Regions from separate parts of the Dongia sp. genome, predicted to be linked through region 1. Evidence: riboswitches for the same ligand, from Rfam matches in the RefSeq annotation. Region 1 holds a riboswitch; the other holds the start of a gene.
What was found. A riboswitch is a leader RNA that binds a small molecule or an ion and turns the genes downstream of it on or off. The one in region 1 is predicted to bind cobalamin.
Positions count from the first base shown of each region.

Region 2: it holds a riboswitch for cobalamin, as region 1 does, so the genes downstream of both, cobU (bifunctional adenosylcobinamide kinase/adenosylcobinamide-phosphate guanylyltransferase) here and ACH2CY_RS05855 (hypothetical protein) in region 1, are expected to answer to the same signal.

Region 1 covers NZ_JAYRKD010000004.1:194,525-202,227, reverse strand. Annotated here, with positions in the region: gene ACH2CY_RS05875 (DMT family transporter) at 1-524, opposite strand, end outside; gene ACH2CY_RS05870 (hypothetical protein) at 544-819, opposite strand; gene ACH2CY_RS05865 (hypothetical protein) at 1,266-1,652, opposite strand; gene ACH2CY_RS05860 (DUF1289 domain-containing protein) at 1,649-2,572, opposite strand; cobalamin riboswitch at 2,639-2,861, shown strand; gene ACH2CY_RS05855 (hypothetical protein) at 2,893-3,186, shown strand; cobalamin riboswitch at 3,253-3,470, shown strand; gene ACH2CY_RS05850 (CbtB-domain containing protein) at 3,512-3,706, shown strand; gene ACH2CY_RS05845 (CbtA family protein) at 3,719-4,468, shown strand; gene mobB (molybdopterin-guanine dinucleotide biosynthesis protein B) at 4,502-5,005, opposite strand; gene pgsA (CDP-diacylglycerol--glycerol-3-phosphate 3-phosphatidyltransferase) at 5,002-5,574, opposite strand; gene uvrC (excinuclease ABC subunit UvrC) at 5,685-7,703, opposite strand, start outside.
Region 2 covers NZ_JAYRKD010000016.1:92,614-100,316, forward strand. Annotated here, with positions in the region: gene cobN (cobaltochelatase subunit CobN) at 1-106, opposite strand, end outside; gene cobW (cobalamin biosynthesis protein CobW) at 233-1,264, opposite strand; gene cobU (bifunctional adenosylcobinamide kinase/adenosylcobinamide-phosphate guanylyltransferase) at 1,278-1,808, opposite strand; cobalamin riboswitch at 1,889-2,084, opposite strand; gene arsC (arsenate reductase (glutaredoxin)) at 2,128-2,472, opposite strand; gene moaD (molybdopterin converting factor subunit 1) at 2,506-2,757, shown strand; gene ACH2CY_RS16785 (molybdenum cofactor biosynthesis protein MoaE) at 2,762-3,223, shown strand; gene ACH2CY_RS16790 (TerC family protein) at 3,304-4,068, shown strand; gene ACH2CY_RS16795 (branched-chain amino acid aminotransferase) at 4,216-5,109, opposite strand; gene ACH2CY_RS16800 (MarR family winged helix-turn-helix transcriptional regulator) at 5,210-5,701, shown strand; gene ACH2CY_RS16805 (response regulator) at 5,712-6,428, shown strand; gene ACH2CY_RS16810 (ATP-binding protein) at 6,428-7,703, shown strand, end outside.

The sequences.
Region 1 (7,703 bases):
ACCGCGCCCAGCGCAATGCCGGCGAGCGTCGCGCGCTTTTCGTCGGGCGCGGGAGTCTCGATCGGCTGCTCGTCCGAGAGAGGGATCATCGGCGCCGGCCGGCGCCGGCGCACGCCGATCGCCACCAGCACGCCCAAGAGGATCAGCGCGACACCGAGCCCCTGGCGCAGATTGATCGTCTCGCCGAGCGCGAGATAGCCCAGCGCCAGCGCGAAGGGCGAGGTGAGCGTGAACAGCAAGGCGGTGACGCGCGGCCCCGCGGCATAGATCGCGGCGAAATAGGTGGTGCTGGCCAAAGCGATGCCGACGGCGCCCGAAGCGGCCAGCGCCCAGATCTGCCAGCTTCCCAATGTGGCCCAACCGCCGACGATGGTGGCGGCGAGCGCCGTGATCAGCAACCCGGCGGTGAGCTGCCAGCGCGCCAGCCGCATCAGCGGCACACGGCCGTTCAGCTCGTTGATGAACATCGAGCTCAGCGCGATGCAGGTGGCGGAGCCGAGGGCCAGCGCTTCGGAGATGAACATTCGAAGTCAGGCGCCTGCCTTATGATCCGGCGGCGCAGCTCTCCGGGCCGGACACCGCCACCCGATAGATGATGTCGAGATCGTTGGCCCAGGCCGACATCATGCAGTCGGTGTTCGGCTTCCTGAACTGGTAGAAGAGGGTGCCGTTGAGCAAGCGCGTCTTGCTGACCGGCAAGCCCCATTCCTCACGGGTCTGGAATACCGGGGAACCCTGGTATTTGTGGCTCTGCATGGCGCCGTACTGGGTCGACGGCGTGCAGGCCGTCGTGGCGAGCGCCAGAACACCGATTGCCATCCACCGCCGCTGCAGCACGCATCGCACTCCGTTTCAGCCAGGAGCGCATTCTACACCCAGGGACGAGATTCGGCGTCAAGCTCCGCGCCGGAACCCGACACACCCTTGAATGAGGGCGGGTCGATTTTCCGCCCGCCCGGCAGGATGGGGCGGCCGCGCCGGGCCGCGCCGCCTCCGCTCAGGCCATGGCCGCCTGCTTCAGCCGCTTGGGCAGCAGGAAGTCGATCGCCGCGAAGGCGACGATCGCCAGGCCCGTCAGCGGAAGCACGATCGCCACCGCGAGCCCGATGGGCAGAATGCCCCGCGGGATCCGGTAGTCGCCGGGATAGCGCGGCGCACCGAGCGCGCCGGCCCGAGGGACGGCGCCACGGCGGGCGGCGTCCCGAACGATTCGGGATTCATGATTCAATTTCTCTAAAAGGTACGAAGCGAAAGCGGCGATCGGATCAGGCCGCTTGCGGTGGACCTTGGGAGAAGAGGTTGGAAGGATAGAGCGAGAGGGGCGCCGGAATCGCCGCGGCGCGCCGGACCGGCACAGCCTGATCCTTGGCGCGCGGCAGGAACGCGATCGCGCCGTCGGCCGGCATGGCGAGCGGCACCTGGAAAGCCATCGCGCAGCTCGGGCCGCAGAGCTGGCACTTCTGCGGATGGTCGGACGGCGCCGCCGGCGCCTGGTCGCCTTGCGACCTGCCCGGCCCACAGAGATGGGCGTCGAGCTCGGCCTGCAGCGGATCGGCCGCGACCGCGAAGGCGGGGATGAGCGCGCCCAGCAGCAGTGCATAGGCCGCGAGCAGGCCGATGCCGAAACGATGCCGCCGCACCCGTCCGATCATGGGCGGCAAGCCTCGTATTCCGGCGGGTTGCGCGGATAGAAGGTGGCGCAGAGCGCATAGGCCTCCGGCAGGTCGACATCCGTCGGGGTCGCGCGCTGCAGGGCGAGGTGTCCCGGCAGGAGGTGGGTGTGCGGCCCGTCCGGCGACTTGCCGCCGGGTGGCGGGATCGGCGTCGCGACCTCGATGCGGCCGAGCGGGCTTTCGACCACGCGGGTCGGGTTCGACTCCAGCAGCAGCTTGCCGCAGCGTTGCAGCACTGCATCGAGCGGCAGACCGACGGCGGCGTTCAGCGCGGCATCGAGCGCCGGCGACGCGCTGCGCAGCAGGAAGCGCATATGGTCGCGGCCGAGGCCGAGATCGAAGAGATTCTCGCCGCGATGCGCGGGCTGGATTGCCGCCGTATCCGGGCCGCAGGCGGTCAGCAGCAAGCTCGGCGCCGACAGGATGCGCGGGCGCGGGATGACGATGAAGATCGCCCGCACCCCGCCCGCGGCATCGGGATCGCGCCATTGCAACGCGCGGAGATCGGGGCGCGGCGTGAAGCGCAGCGCCCCGCGCGCGGTGACGGCGCGCAGCTCGGGCTCGACCGAAACCTCGGCCGGCTCGCCGGCGCCGAACGTGAACTCTGCGGAGGCGCCATGGCAGCCGGCCACCCAGGTGCCGCTGCGCCGGAGCAGCGTGTCGGCGATGAGGCCGGCGACTTCGTCCGGCAACCAGGGCAAGCGCGTGACGGCGATGCCGAGTTGATCGATGCGCGGCGGCAGCGCCGCCCAGATCGCGCGCTTGCGGTCATCGCCCGCCTTCGACCATTCGGAGATCTCGGCCGACGAACGCGCACAGCCGAGGCAATAGCCGCTGACGTCGTCAACTTTGCAGATGCCGGTGCAGGGCGAGCCGATCGGGCGAACCTCGATGTTCATGGTGCGGCAGACTAGCGCCTGATCCGCCTGCGATCGAGTCGCATCTTGACCGGCAAGCTGCGTCTCTCTACCAAGAACGCCGATGGTTCCTCGCCGCAGCAATGGGGCGGGGATAATAGGGAACACGGTGCGATGCCGTGGCTGCCCCCGCAACTGTAAGCGGTTCGTCGAACATCCATGCGGCCCAGCGTTCAAGACCTGGGCCGCGGCCACTGAGAAAGCCTCTCGGGAAGGTGGATGCCGACAACAACCGCGAGCCAGGAGACCTGCCATCACCCATGCAACTCTTCTTGCCGGCGGGGCGTCCGGAGAAAGAAAACATGTTCCGGCCATCTTCCCTCGAGCGTTCCGTCGACCGCCTGGCGGCGCTCTTCACCCTGTCCACCAAGAGCAACGGCGAGCTGCGCCTCGAGGTCTTGCGCTGGGTGCTCGACCTGCCGCCGGAGATCGACCCGGCGCTGGCCGCGCAGGCCCTGATCGGCCGGCAAGCGCGCGGCCAAAGCGCGCCGCTCTGCGATTTCGCCCAAGCGATCCTCGCGGAGCTGGGGCGTTCGGACCGCGCCCGGCTCGCCGCGATCCCGCAGGCCCGGCGCCGCCATGCGGCGCTAACGTGACCGAATGAGTCGCTGTCGCGCCAAGTTCCGGCCCTCGCGCCGGATTGACGCTTTGCCGGCCGAATCCTTATAATTCCCGGCGATGGTGCCCCGACGGATGAAGTCCAGGGGCTTAAAAGGGAACACGGTGCGGACGACCCAAAAGGGGCCAATGCCGTGGCTGCCCCCGCAACTGTCAGCGGCGAGCCGAGCGTCACTTATGACCACTGGAGGAAACTTCGGGAAGGTCGGCGCAAGGCGGAGACCCGCGAGTCAGGAAACCTGCCATCGGGAGTGAGACCTGCAACCGCGCGACGGGGATGTCGCGCCAGATAGGAGACTTTCGATGACTTCCGCCACCACCCAGACCCGCATCAACACCGCCACGATCAGCACCACCCGGTCGAAGACCCTGATCGCCGCCAGCATGGCCGCCTTCCTCGGCGCCTTCATGATCTGGGGCGTCGGCATCTCGCATATCGCGGCGGCCCATAACGCGGCCCACGACACCCGCCACTCCAACGGCTTCCCCTGCCACTAAGGGGCTAGTCACATGCAGATGTTTCGGCGGCTGTTCATCGCAGCCGCGAGCGCCGGGCTATTATCCGGGCTCTTCGTCACGCTGGTGCACAACGTGACGACAGTCCCCATCATTCTTCAGGCCGAGGTGTTCGAGAGGGCCGCCGAGGAACAATCCGCCGCTGCCGATGCCGCAGCGACGGAGGAAGGGCACGACCATGACGCCGCGGGTCAATCGGCCGAGGGTCATGCGCATGACGGCGAAGCCTGGGAGCCGCAGGACGGGTTCGAGCGCACTGCCTTCACCGCCCTGGCCGATCTGCTGACCGGCATCGGCTTCGCCCTGCTGTTGCTCGCCGTCTATGCGGTCTCCGGACGGGCGATCGATTGGCGCCAGGGCGTCTATTGGGGTCTCGGCGGCTTCGTGGTCTTCATCCTGGCCCCCAGCATCGGCCTGCCCCCGGAGTTGCCCGGCAGCGCCGTCGCGGATCTCACCGCCCGGCAGATCTGGTGGGTCGCGACCGTGGCGCTGACCGCCGGCGGGCTCGGCCTGCTGTTCTATGTCCGGGAACCTAAGCCGCTCTGGGTCGTGGTCGCGTTGGCCATGATCGTGGTGCCCCATGCGATCGGCGCACCGCAGCCGGCGGAATACGCCGCCGCGGCGCCGGAAGCCCTGCAGCACCGCTTCGTCGCGGCCACGATGATCGCGCAACTGCTGTTCTGGGCCGCGCTCGGGCTGCTCAGCGGATATTGCTACAAGCGGTTCGTCGCGCCGGCCGTTTGATCGATTGTAGGCCCCGGCACGTCGTGTCGGGGCTTACGCCTTCCCGAAACCGCAATGCCGCATCACGAAATCGGCGATCGCGCCGATATCGTTGAGGTCGATGACCGGCAGCTTCGTCTCCGGCTTCGGCCCGTCGACCAGCACGGCGACGATGTTCGGGTCCTCGACGGCCAGCAGCGGCTTGCCGTTGGCCTCACGGTAGATCTCCAGCTTGTCGTGACCTTCGCGCTTGAAGCCTTCGACCAGCAGCAGATCGACGTCGCTCATATGCCGCATCAGCTCCTGAGACGTCGGCTCCGGGCTGCCGCGATGCTCATGCATCAACGCCCAGCGGTTGCCGGAAGCGACCAGCACCTCGGTGGCGCCGGCCTCGCGGTGGACATAGGAGTCCTTGCCGGGCGTATCGACGTCGAAGGCGTGGTGCGCGTGCTTCATGGTGGAGACCGTGATGCCGCGGCGAATGAGCTCGGGGATCAGCTTGGCGAGCAGGGTGGTCTTGCCGGCCCCGCTCCAGCCGGCCAGGCCCAAGACCTTCACTTCTTCGCGTCCGCGCGGTCGTCTTCGGCCATATGCTTGATGCCGACCCGGAAATAGTCGTAGCCGGTGACCAGGGTCAGCGCCGCGGCCAGCCACATCAAGCCTTCGCCGACCAGCTGGACCGGCCAGCCCGGCATGACGTCGCCGACGATCAGGAAGCCGACCGCCACCATCTGCATCGTGGTCTTCCACTTGGCCAGCATCGAGACCGGCAGGCGGACCTTCAGCTCGGCCAGGTATTCGCGCAGGCCGGAGACCAGGATCTCGCGGCAGAGGATGATCAGCGCCGGCAGGACCACCCAGCCGGAGATCTGGCCATGGGCGGTCATCGACATCAGGATCGCCGCCACCACCAGCTTGTCGGCGATCGGGTCGAGGAAGCGGCCCAAGGCCGAGACCTGGTCCATCCGCCGGGCGATATAGCCGTCGAAGAAATCGGTGATGCAGGCGACCGCATAGAGGATGAAGGCGATCCAGCGCAGCCACGGCTGGTCGAAGAACAGCAGGGCCGCGATCAGCGGGATCGCGGCAATCCGCGACAGGGTGAGGATATTGGCGATGTTGGTCATGACGTTTGGCGCACGTCTTCTTCGCTGTTCCGGGGAAAAAATAGCAGGTCGAATCCGGCCTGTCATAGTCACGAATCGGGGCTGAAATGCGGCGAATCAGCCTCCCTCACTCAGCCACCGTGGAAGTGATCGTAGATCTTCTTCGCCACCGCCTCGGAAACCCCCGGCACCGCCGAGAGATCCGACAGCCCGGCCTGGGACACCGCCCGGGCCGAGCCGAAATGCAGCAGCAGCGCCTTCTTCCGCTTGGCGCCGATCCCCGGCACGTCGTCCAGGATTGAATGCCGGATCTCCTTGGAGCGCTTGGCCCGGTGCGCGCCGATCACGAAACGGTGCGCCTCGTCGCGCAGCCGCTGCAGGAAGTAGAGCACCGGGCTCTTGGGGTCGAGGCTGAACGGCTCGCGGCCCGGCATGAAGAAGCGCTCGCGTCCGGCATTGCGGTCCGGCCCCTTGGCGATCGAGGCCACGCAGACATCGGCGATGCCGAGATCGGCCATGACCTGCATCACGGTGTTGAGCTGGCCCTGGCCGCCGTCGATCAGCACCAGGTCCGGCCAGAGGCCCTTGTCGCGATCCGGATCCTCCTTCAGCGCGCGGTTGAAGCGGCGGGTCAGCACCTGCCGCATCATCGCGTAGTCATCGCCGGCGGTAACCGGGGGCCGAGCCGGATCGATGGTCGCAATCGCCTGCTCCAGCGAGGCATTGGGCTCGACCTCGAAGCGCGGCATCGGCGCTTCCGCAAGCCCTTCGGGACTCTGGGGGCCATCGGGCATCTCCGGCGTCTCCTCCTCCGCTTCCTCCTCCTTCCGCGTCACGTCGCGGATCGAGTATTTGCGGTACTGGTTCTTCATGAAGCCTTCCGGCCCGGCCACGATCATCGCGCCATAGGGATTGGTGCCGGAGATATGGCTGTTGTCGTAGACCTCGATCCGCTTCGGCGGCTGCTCCATCTTGAACAACTCGGCCAGCGCCGCCAGCAGCCGGGTCTGCGAGGCCGACTCCGCCATCCGCCGGGTCAGCGCGTCCTTCGCGTTCAGCAGCGCGTGATCCAAGGCCTTGCGCTTGTCGCCGCGCTGCGGCGCCAGGATCTCGACCTTGCGATTGGCGCGCAGAGACAGCGCCTCGGTCAGCAGCGCGGCTTCCGCCGGCATCTCGTTGACCAGGATCAGCTTCGGCGGCGTCTTGTTCTCATAGAACTGGCCCATGAAGGCCGCCAGGATGTCCTTCACCTCGGCCTGACGGTCATGGGCCGGGAAATAGGCGCGGCTGCCGTAGTTGCTGTTGTTGCGGAAGAAGAACACCTGCACGCAGCTATGGCCGGACTCTTCCTGGTGCGCGGCGATGATGTCGGCTTCTTCCACATTCTCCAGGTTGATGTCCTGGCGGCTCTGGATCGCGGCCAGGGCCTGGATGCGGTCGCGGAGCCGCGCCGCCTTCTCGAACTCCAGCGCATCGGAGGCCTGCTGCATCTCGGCGGACATCCGCAGCTTCACCGCATCGCTCTTGCCGGTGAGGAATGAATGCGCCTCCTGCACCAGCCCATGGTAATCGGCCTCGGTGATGCGTCCGACGCAAGGGGCCGAGCAGCGCTTGATTTGGAACTGCAGGCAGGGCCGGGTGCGCGCGGCGAAGATCGAATCCGAGCAGGGCCGCAGCAGGAAGGCGCGCTGCAACGCGACGATGGTGCGATTGACCGCGCCGGCGGAAGCGAAGGGCCCGAAATATTCGCCCGGCCGGTTGCGTGCGCCACGATGCTTCGCAAGTTGTGGCGCCGGATGATCGCCGGTGATCAAGATATAGGGGAAGCTCTTGTCGTCGCGCAGCAGCACGTTGTAGCGCGGCATGTAGCGCTTGATCAGATTCGCTTCCAGCAGCAGCGCTTCCACCTCGGTGTGGGTGGTGACGAATTCCATCGACGCCGTTTCGGAGATCATCCGCTGGATGCGATTGCCCTGACGGTAGGGCTGCGTGTAGGCGGTGACGCGTTTCTTCAGGTCGCGCGCCTTGCCGACATAGAGAACGTCGCCTTTCGCATTCATCATGCGATAGACGCCGGGGCTGTTCGGCAGGGTTTTGACCTTCTCGCGGATCACGCCGGCGCCCTGCGCCAGCCGGCCGCGCTCGGCGCG
Region 2 (7,703 bases), on a different contig from region 1:
CGGTATCCGCGGCGGACAGGATGACGATCTCGCCCGGCGTCTGGCCGAGGTCGATCGCATTTGTTCCGTCGCTGATTTCACCGGGCTTCGCGGCGAGAAGATGCATTACGCACCCCCACCTCGGCCCTCCCCCGATTCGGGGGAGGGAGAAGAAAGGACTCGCTCTAGTCCGCTCCCCCGAATGGGGGGAGGGCTAGGGTGGGGGTGCGAAAGGCCGGCGCAGTGCAAAGTTTCAGCCCTTGACCGCCGCTTCGATCGCCGCGCGGTCGAGGCCTTTGAGGCCGATGACCACGAGCCGGCCCTTGCGTGCCTCGTCGGAACCCCAGGCGCGGTCGTAGTAATGCTGGATGCGGCCGCCGACGCCCTGCAGCACCAGGCGCATGTCGCGGCCGGCCACGTCGAGGAAACCTTTGACGCGCAGAATGTCATGGGTCGCGATCGCCGGCTTCAGGCGCGCCAGCAATTCCTCCGGGGCTTTGAGCACCGGCATGTCGATCTGGAAGCTCTCGAACTCGTCATGATCATGGTCCTCGCCTTCGAGCTCGTGATGCGAGAAGCGGGTGTCGAGGTCGTCTTCCGCCGCGGCACCGAGACCCAGCAGCACCTCGGGATCGATCGCGCCGAAGCTGGAGAGGACCAGCTTGGCCTTGCGCTTCATCTCGCGGTCGATCACGTCCTTGGCGGCGGTGCGGTCGTCCGGCGACATCTGGTCGTTCTTGTTGAGGATGATGAGATCGGCGCTGTTGATCTGGTCCTCGAACAGTTCCGCCAGCGGGCTCTCATGATCGAAGGACTCGTCGGCCGCGCGCTGTGCCGCGACCGCTTCCGGATTGTCGGCAAAGCGGCCGGCCGCCGCGGCCGGGCCGTCCACCACCGCGATCACGCCGTCGACCGTCACCCGCGTCCGGACTTCCGGCCAGTTGAAGGCGCGGATCAGCGGCTTCGGCAAAGCGAGGCCGGAGGTCTCGATCACGATATGCTCCGGCGGCTGCGGCCGGTCGAGCAAGGCGGTGATGGTCGGCAGGAAGTCGTCGGCGACGGTGCAGCAGATGCAGCCGTTGGCCAGCTCGACGATATTCTCTTCCGGGCAATCCTCGATGCCGCAGCCTTTCACAATCTCGCCATCGACCCCGAGCTCGCCGAACTCGTTGATGATCAGCGCGATGCGGCGCCCGCGCGCGTTGCGCAGCAGATTCTGGATGAGACTCGTCTTTCCGGCGCCGAGGAAGCCGGTCACGATGGTTGCGGGGATCTTCGTCGTCATAGAACTTCTCTTCTCACTTCAATTTCATCGGAAGTCCGGCGGTCACGAACACCACGTGATCCGCCTTCTCCGCCAGGCGTTGATGCAGGATGCCGGCGAGGTCGCGGAACCGCCGGGCCAGCGCATTGTCCGGGACGATCCCCTGGCCGACCTCGTTCGAGACGAAAACCACCGGCCCGCCGAACTGCCCGAGCGCGGCGACCAGGCCGGCGATCTCGGCCTCGACGTCCCGCGCCTGCCCCAGGAGATTGCCGAGCCAGAGCGTCAGGCAATCCACCAGGACCGCCGCTCCCTGTTCCGTTTCGGCCTTCAAGGCGCCGGCGAGATCGAGGGGTTCCTCGACGGTCCTCCAATCCGAATCGCGGCGCTCGCGATGAGTCTTCACCCGCGCCGCCATCTCGTCGTCAAGCACCTCGGCGGTGGCGAGATAGGTGCGGCGGCCGGGATGGCGATCGACCAGGGCTTCGGCATAGCGGCTTTTCCCTGAGCGCGCGCCGCCCAGGACCAGGCTTACCGGCGGCAAGGGCGTGATCACGCCGGACATGCCCAGGGACAGCTTGGGTGCAGGGGCAGAAGATGGAGACTTCGACAAGGTGTTGCGCTCCTCCCGCCGAGGCGCCGACCGTTATAAAGAGCGTTCGCCGAGGTCTCCTGGCTCGACCGCCGGATCCCGCGCCTTCCCGGCCCAGTATACGGCCAGTGGTTTCCATCGGGTCCGTTGCCCGGACGCACTACGCCCGGGCCTGGTCCTACAGTTGCGGGGGCAGCGCCGGCATCGGACCGGCTTCCCTCCCTGCGAACGGCCGGAAACTAGCAGGAAGCCCGGGGCGGTGCAGCAAAATCCGCCGAGAAGGTTAACGGGCTCAAACCGTCTCCCAGACCCGCTCCGGCGGCCGGGCGACGACCGCGCCCTTGGGCCCGACCACGATCGGGCGCTCGATCAGGACCGGGGTTTTGGCCATGGCCTTGATCAGGGCTTCGTCGCTGGTCTTGTCGGTCAGCTTCAACGCCTCGAAGGCCTCGCCTTTCTTGCGCAGGATGTCGCGCGGCCCGACTTTCAGCTTCTTCAGCAGGGATTTGATTCCCGCCTCGTCCAGGGGGGTCTTCAGGTATTCGACCACCTTGGGTTCGTGGCCCTTTTCCTTCAGCCAGCCCAGCACCTTCTTGGAAGTGCTGCAATTCGGGTTATGGTAGATGGTGACGGCCATGGACCTTCCTCGCGCCCTTATTAAGTAGAGATCATGAAGCTGCTTTATTTCGCCTGGCTCCGCCAGAAGATCGGCAAGGCCGAAGAAACCCTCGACGTTCCCGCCCACGTGAAAGAGGTCGGGCAGCTGCTCGACTGGCTGGAAAGCCTCGGCCCCAATTACGCGACCGCGCTCAAGGAGCGCAAGGCGGTGAAGGTCGCGGTCAACCAGGACTATGTCGGCCTGACGCATCCGGTGAAGGCCGGCGACGAGGTCGCGCTGTTCCCGCCGGTGACCGGCGGCTGAAGTCGTGACCGTCCGGGTCCAGACGCAGGATTTCGACATCGGCGCCGAGCTCGAGAAGCTCGCCGCCGGGAATCACCAGGTCGGCGGCGTCGCGAGCTTCATCGGCCTGGTGCGAGACATCGCGCCCGAAGGCTCGGGTGCCGCGTCCTCGATGACCTTGGAGCATTACCCCGGCATGACCGAGAAGCGTCTCGCCGAGATCGAGGCCGAGGCGCAGCGTCGCTGGCCCTTGTCAGCAACGCTGATCATCCACCGCTACGGCCGGCTGGAGCCGGGCGACCGGATCGTGCTGGTCGCGACCGCCTCCAGCCACCGCGAAGCGGCGCTGGAATCCTGCGCCTTCCTGATCGACTGGCTGAAGACCGAGGCGCCGTTCTGGAAGCTGGAAGACGGCCCCGAAGGCGCCCGCTGGGTCGAGGCCAAGACCAGCGACGACGCCCGCAAGGCGGCCTGGCTAAGGAAGTAGCCGGCTCCCAGCTTGAAATCTTCCTGACAAACCGCCAATTCTCCATTTCCTGAAACGGCCGACCGGGGCGACCGCTTCCCATGTCCGACTACATGCTCCTTTTGACGGATCCTGCCGTCATCCTCAGTTTCGTCACGCTGGCGGCGCTTGAGATCGTCCTCGGCATCGACAATCTGCTGTTCGTGCAGATCGTCGCCGGCCGCGTTTCGCCGGATAAGCAGCGGCTCGCCCGGCGCCTCGGGCTGGCCTTGGCCCTGCTGACGCGGCTCGCGCTTCTGGCCTCGATTTCCTGGGTGGCCGGACTGAAGGAGCCGATATTGACCGTCGACTGGTTCGGGCCGGAGCACGCCTACGACCTCTCCTGGCGCGACATCATCCTGCTGGGCGGCGGACTGTTCCTACTGGCCAAGTCGACCACCGAGATCCATCACAACATCGATGTCGCGCACGAGGAAGAAGGGACGAAGAAGACCTATCTGACCCTCGCTTCCGCCGTGGTGCAGATCGCGATTCTCGACATCGTCTTCTCGCTGGACAGCGTCATCACCGCGGTCGGCATGTCGGATCATCTGGAGGTGATGGTTGCCGCGGTCGTGACGGCGATGATCGTGATGATCGCGGCGGCGAATGCGGTCGGCGATTTCGTGGACAAGCATCCTTCGGTGAAGATGCTCTGCCTCGCCTTCCTGCTGCTGATCGGCGTGGCGCTGCTGGGCGAAGGCCTGCACTTCCAAATCCCGAAGGGCTACCTCTACTTCGCCATCGCCTTCTCGGCGGGCGTCGAGGGCCTCAACCTCTGGGCCCGCGCGCGCAAAGAGGCGGCAAAGAAGAAGGCCGCGGCATAGCCCGAGTCCGCTGCATAAGCGGATATTCGCACCCCCACCCTAACCCTCCCCCGATTCGGGGGAGGGGATTGCAGCGAGACTGTGATCTTCTCCCTCCCCCGAATCGGGGGAGGGCCGGGGTGGGGGTACGCGACTTCGCCCGCGTTGCTACGCCGCCGCGCTGTTCTCGTGCGCGCGGACTTCCTTCAGGTAGTCCTCGCGCAGCTGCCGCGTCACCGGGCCGACCTTGAACTTGTAGTCGCCGACCTGGCCCACGGGTGTCACTTCCGCCGCGGTGCCGACCAGGAAGACCTCGTCGGTCTTCGCGAGCTCGTCCGGCATGATCGCGCGCTCGACCACTTTGAGCTGGCGGCGGCGGGCGAGATCCATGACGGTCTGCCGGGTGATGCCGTTCAGGAAGCAGTCCGGCGTCGGCGTGTGAACTTCGCCGTTCTGCACCAGGAAGACGTTGGCGCCGGTGGCTTCGGCAAGCTGGCCGCGATAGTCGATCATCATCGCGTCCTGATAGCCTTCCGCTTCGGCCTCATGCTTCGAGATCGTGCAGATCATGTACAAGCCCGCAGCTTTCGAGGCGGTCGGCGCGGTGTTCGGCGCCGGGCGCTGATACTTCGCCCACTTCACGCGGATGCCCTTCTCCAGCAGCTCCGGCGAGAAATAGGCCGGCCATTGCCACATCGCAATCGCGCAATGAATCGTGTTCTGCTGCGCGGCGACGCCCATCATCTCGCTGCCGCGCCAGGCCAGCGGCCGGACGTAGCAATCGACCAGGCCGGCGCGACGGATCAGTTCTTCCTTCGCCGCGACCAGCTCCTGCACCGCATAGGGAATCTTGAAGCCCAGGATCTCGGCCGACTTGTGCAGGCGCTCCGAATGCTCGCGTGACTTGAAGACCTTGCCGCCATAGGCGCGTTCGCCTTCGAACACGCAGGAGGCATAGTGCAATCCGTGGGTCAGGACATGGACCTTCGCCTCGCGCCAGGGCACGAACTTGCCGTCGTACCAGATCTCGCCGTCGCGATCGTCATAGGGGACCAGGCTCATGGTAAGGTTTCCTCCGGTCAGGCTTCTCAGGTTATAAAAGCATCGTATCTGGGCTGAATTTAGAAGCTTCGGAAAAATAAGTCAACAGTGCTGACATAAAATGGCTGAAGTGAAATCGCCGCTCAATCTGCTGTTCCTCCGGGACGACGACCTGCGCCAGGGGATCGAGCTTTTGTTCTTCGCCTACCGGGACTTCACGGCGAAAGCGGACGAGACCCTGCTGCAATACGGCTTCGGCCGGGCGCATCACCGCGTGATCTATTTCGTCGGGCGCAACCCAGGCATGACGGTTTCGGAACTGCTCGACATCCTGAAGATCACCAAGCAGAGCCTCTCCCGCGTGTTGAGCCAGTTGGTGCGCCAGGGTTTCATCACCCAGCGCCCCGGCTCGACCGATCGGCGGCAGCGACTCTTGAGCCTGACCGACCGCGGCGCCGAGCTCGAAAGGAAGTTGACCGAGGAGCAGCGGGCGCTGGTCGCCAGGGCCTATCGCAGCGCCGGCGCCGAAGCGGTCGAAGGCTTCCGCAAGGTGCTGCTCGGCCTGATCAACGAATCCGATCGCGAACGGTTCAATCCGCAAACCCGGCGGTAGGATAGCGGGCATGAGCGACCAGCCCCATATCCTCGTCGTCGATGACGACCGCCGGATTCGCGATCTCACCGCGCGATTCCTCTCCGAGCAGGGCTTCAACGTGGTGACGGCGAACGACGCCGCCGATGCCCGCGACAAGATGAAGAGCCTCGCCTTCGACCTGCTGGTGCTGGACATCATGATGCCGGGCGAGAACGGGCTCGAGCTCACGGTCAGCCTGCGGGCCGAAAGCGACGTGCCGATCCTGCTGCTGACCGCCCGCAGTGAGACCGAGGACCGCATTGCCGGCTTCGAGACCGGCGCCGACGACTATCTCACCAAGCCCTTCGAGCCGAAGGAGCTGGTGTTGCGGATCCAGTCGATCCTGAAGCGCGCCCGCACCGCGCCGCGCGCGGCGCCGCAGCGGCGGGTGATCAAATTCGGCGAGTTCCTGTTCGAGCTCGACCGCCGGCGCCTGTTCCGCGGCGAGGAACCGGTCTATCTGACGGAAGCGGAGACCGAGCTGCTGGCCGAGCTTTGCAACCGCGCCGGCGAGGTGGTCAGCCGCGACGAGCTTACCTCCTCCTCCGCTTCCGAGACTGAAGAAGCGGCCGCGCCGGAAGCCGCGGGCAGCCGCCAGGTCGATGTCCAGGTGACGCGTCTCAGGCGCAAGATCGAGGCCGATCCGCGCTTCCCGCGCTACCTGCAGACGGTGCGCGGCCGCGGCTATCTGCTGCAGCCCGACTGATGTTGGCCCAGGCGCGCGAGTTCTTGGCGGCGGTGGAGCGGCTGATGCCGCGGACCCTGCTCGGCCGCTCGATCATCATCATCGTGACCCCGGTGATCCTGCTGCAGGCGATATCGGCCTGGGTCTTCTACACCAGCCATTGGGACACGGTGACAAGGCGGCTCGCTCAGAGCGTGGCCGGCGACATCGCCTATGTGATCCGCCAGCTGCCACATCCGATCGATCCAAGGCAGGCGCAGCAGGTCTTCGCCATCGCCAAGGACATGATGGACGTGAAGCTGGTGTTCAAGCCGGGCAAGATCCTGCCCAACGACCCCACCATCACGCGGCAGAACCTGGTCGATCGCTCGCTCTCCAAGGCGCTGGAGGATGCGCTGAAGCGGCCGTTCCTGATCGACAGCCGCTCGCAGCGCAATTACATCGAGATTCACGTGCAGCTGGCCGAAGGCGTGATGCAAGCGCAGGTGCGCCGCCGCCGCCTGTTCAGCTCGACCACCTATCTCTTCTTCCTCTGGATGGTCGGGACGTCGCTGGCGCTGCTCGCCTTCGCCACCATCTTCATGCGCAACCAGGTGCGGCCGATCAAGCGGCTGGCCCAGGTCGCCGACGATTTCGGCCGCGGCCGCGAGATCCGCGACTTCCACCCCAGCGGCGCCAACGAGGTCGAGCTCGCCGGCCATGCCTTCAACCTGATGCGCGACCGCATCCGCCGTCAGATCTCGCAGCGCACCGAGATGCTGGCCGGCGTCAGCCACGATCTGCGCACGCCGTTGACCCGGATGAAGCTGCAGCTGGCCCTGATGGGCGGCAATCCCGAAGTCGCAGACCTCAAGAAGGACGTCGACGAGATGGAGCGCATGATCGGCGGCTATCTCGCCTTCGCCCGGGGCGAAGGCACCGAACGCGCGGTCGACGCCGATCTGGTCGAGCTGGTGACCGACGCGGTCAACGATGCCCGGCGCGAGGGCGCCGCCATCACGCTCGCGACACCGACCCAGAAGATCATGCTGCCGCTGCGCCGCGACGCGCTGCGGCGCGCGCTGGCCAATGTGATCGGCAATGCCCGCCGCTATGCCGACCGGATCGAGGTCTCGATGCGCAGCCGCGGCCACGGCGTAGATGTCATCGTCGATGACAACGGCCCGGGCATTCCCAAGGCCCAGCGCGAAGACGTGTTCCGCCCGTTCTTCCGCCTGGACTCCTCGCGCAACCCGGAGACCGGCGGGACCGGCCTGGGGCTCGCCATAGCCCGCGACATCGTGCGCACCCATGGCG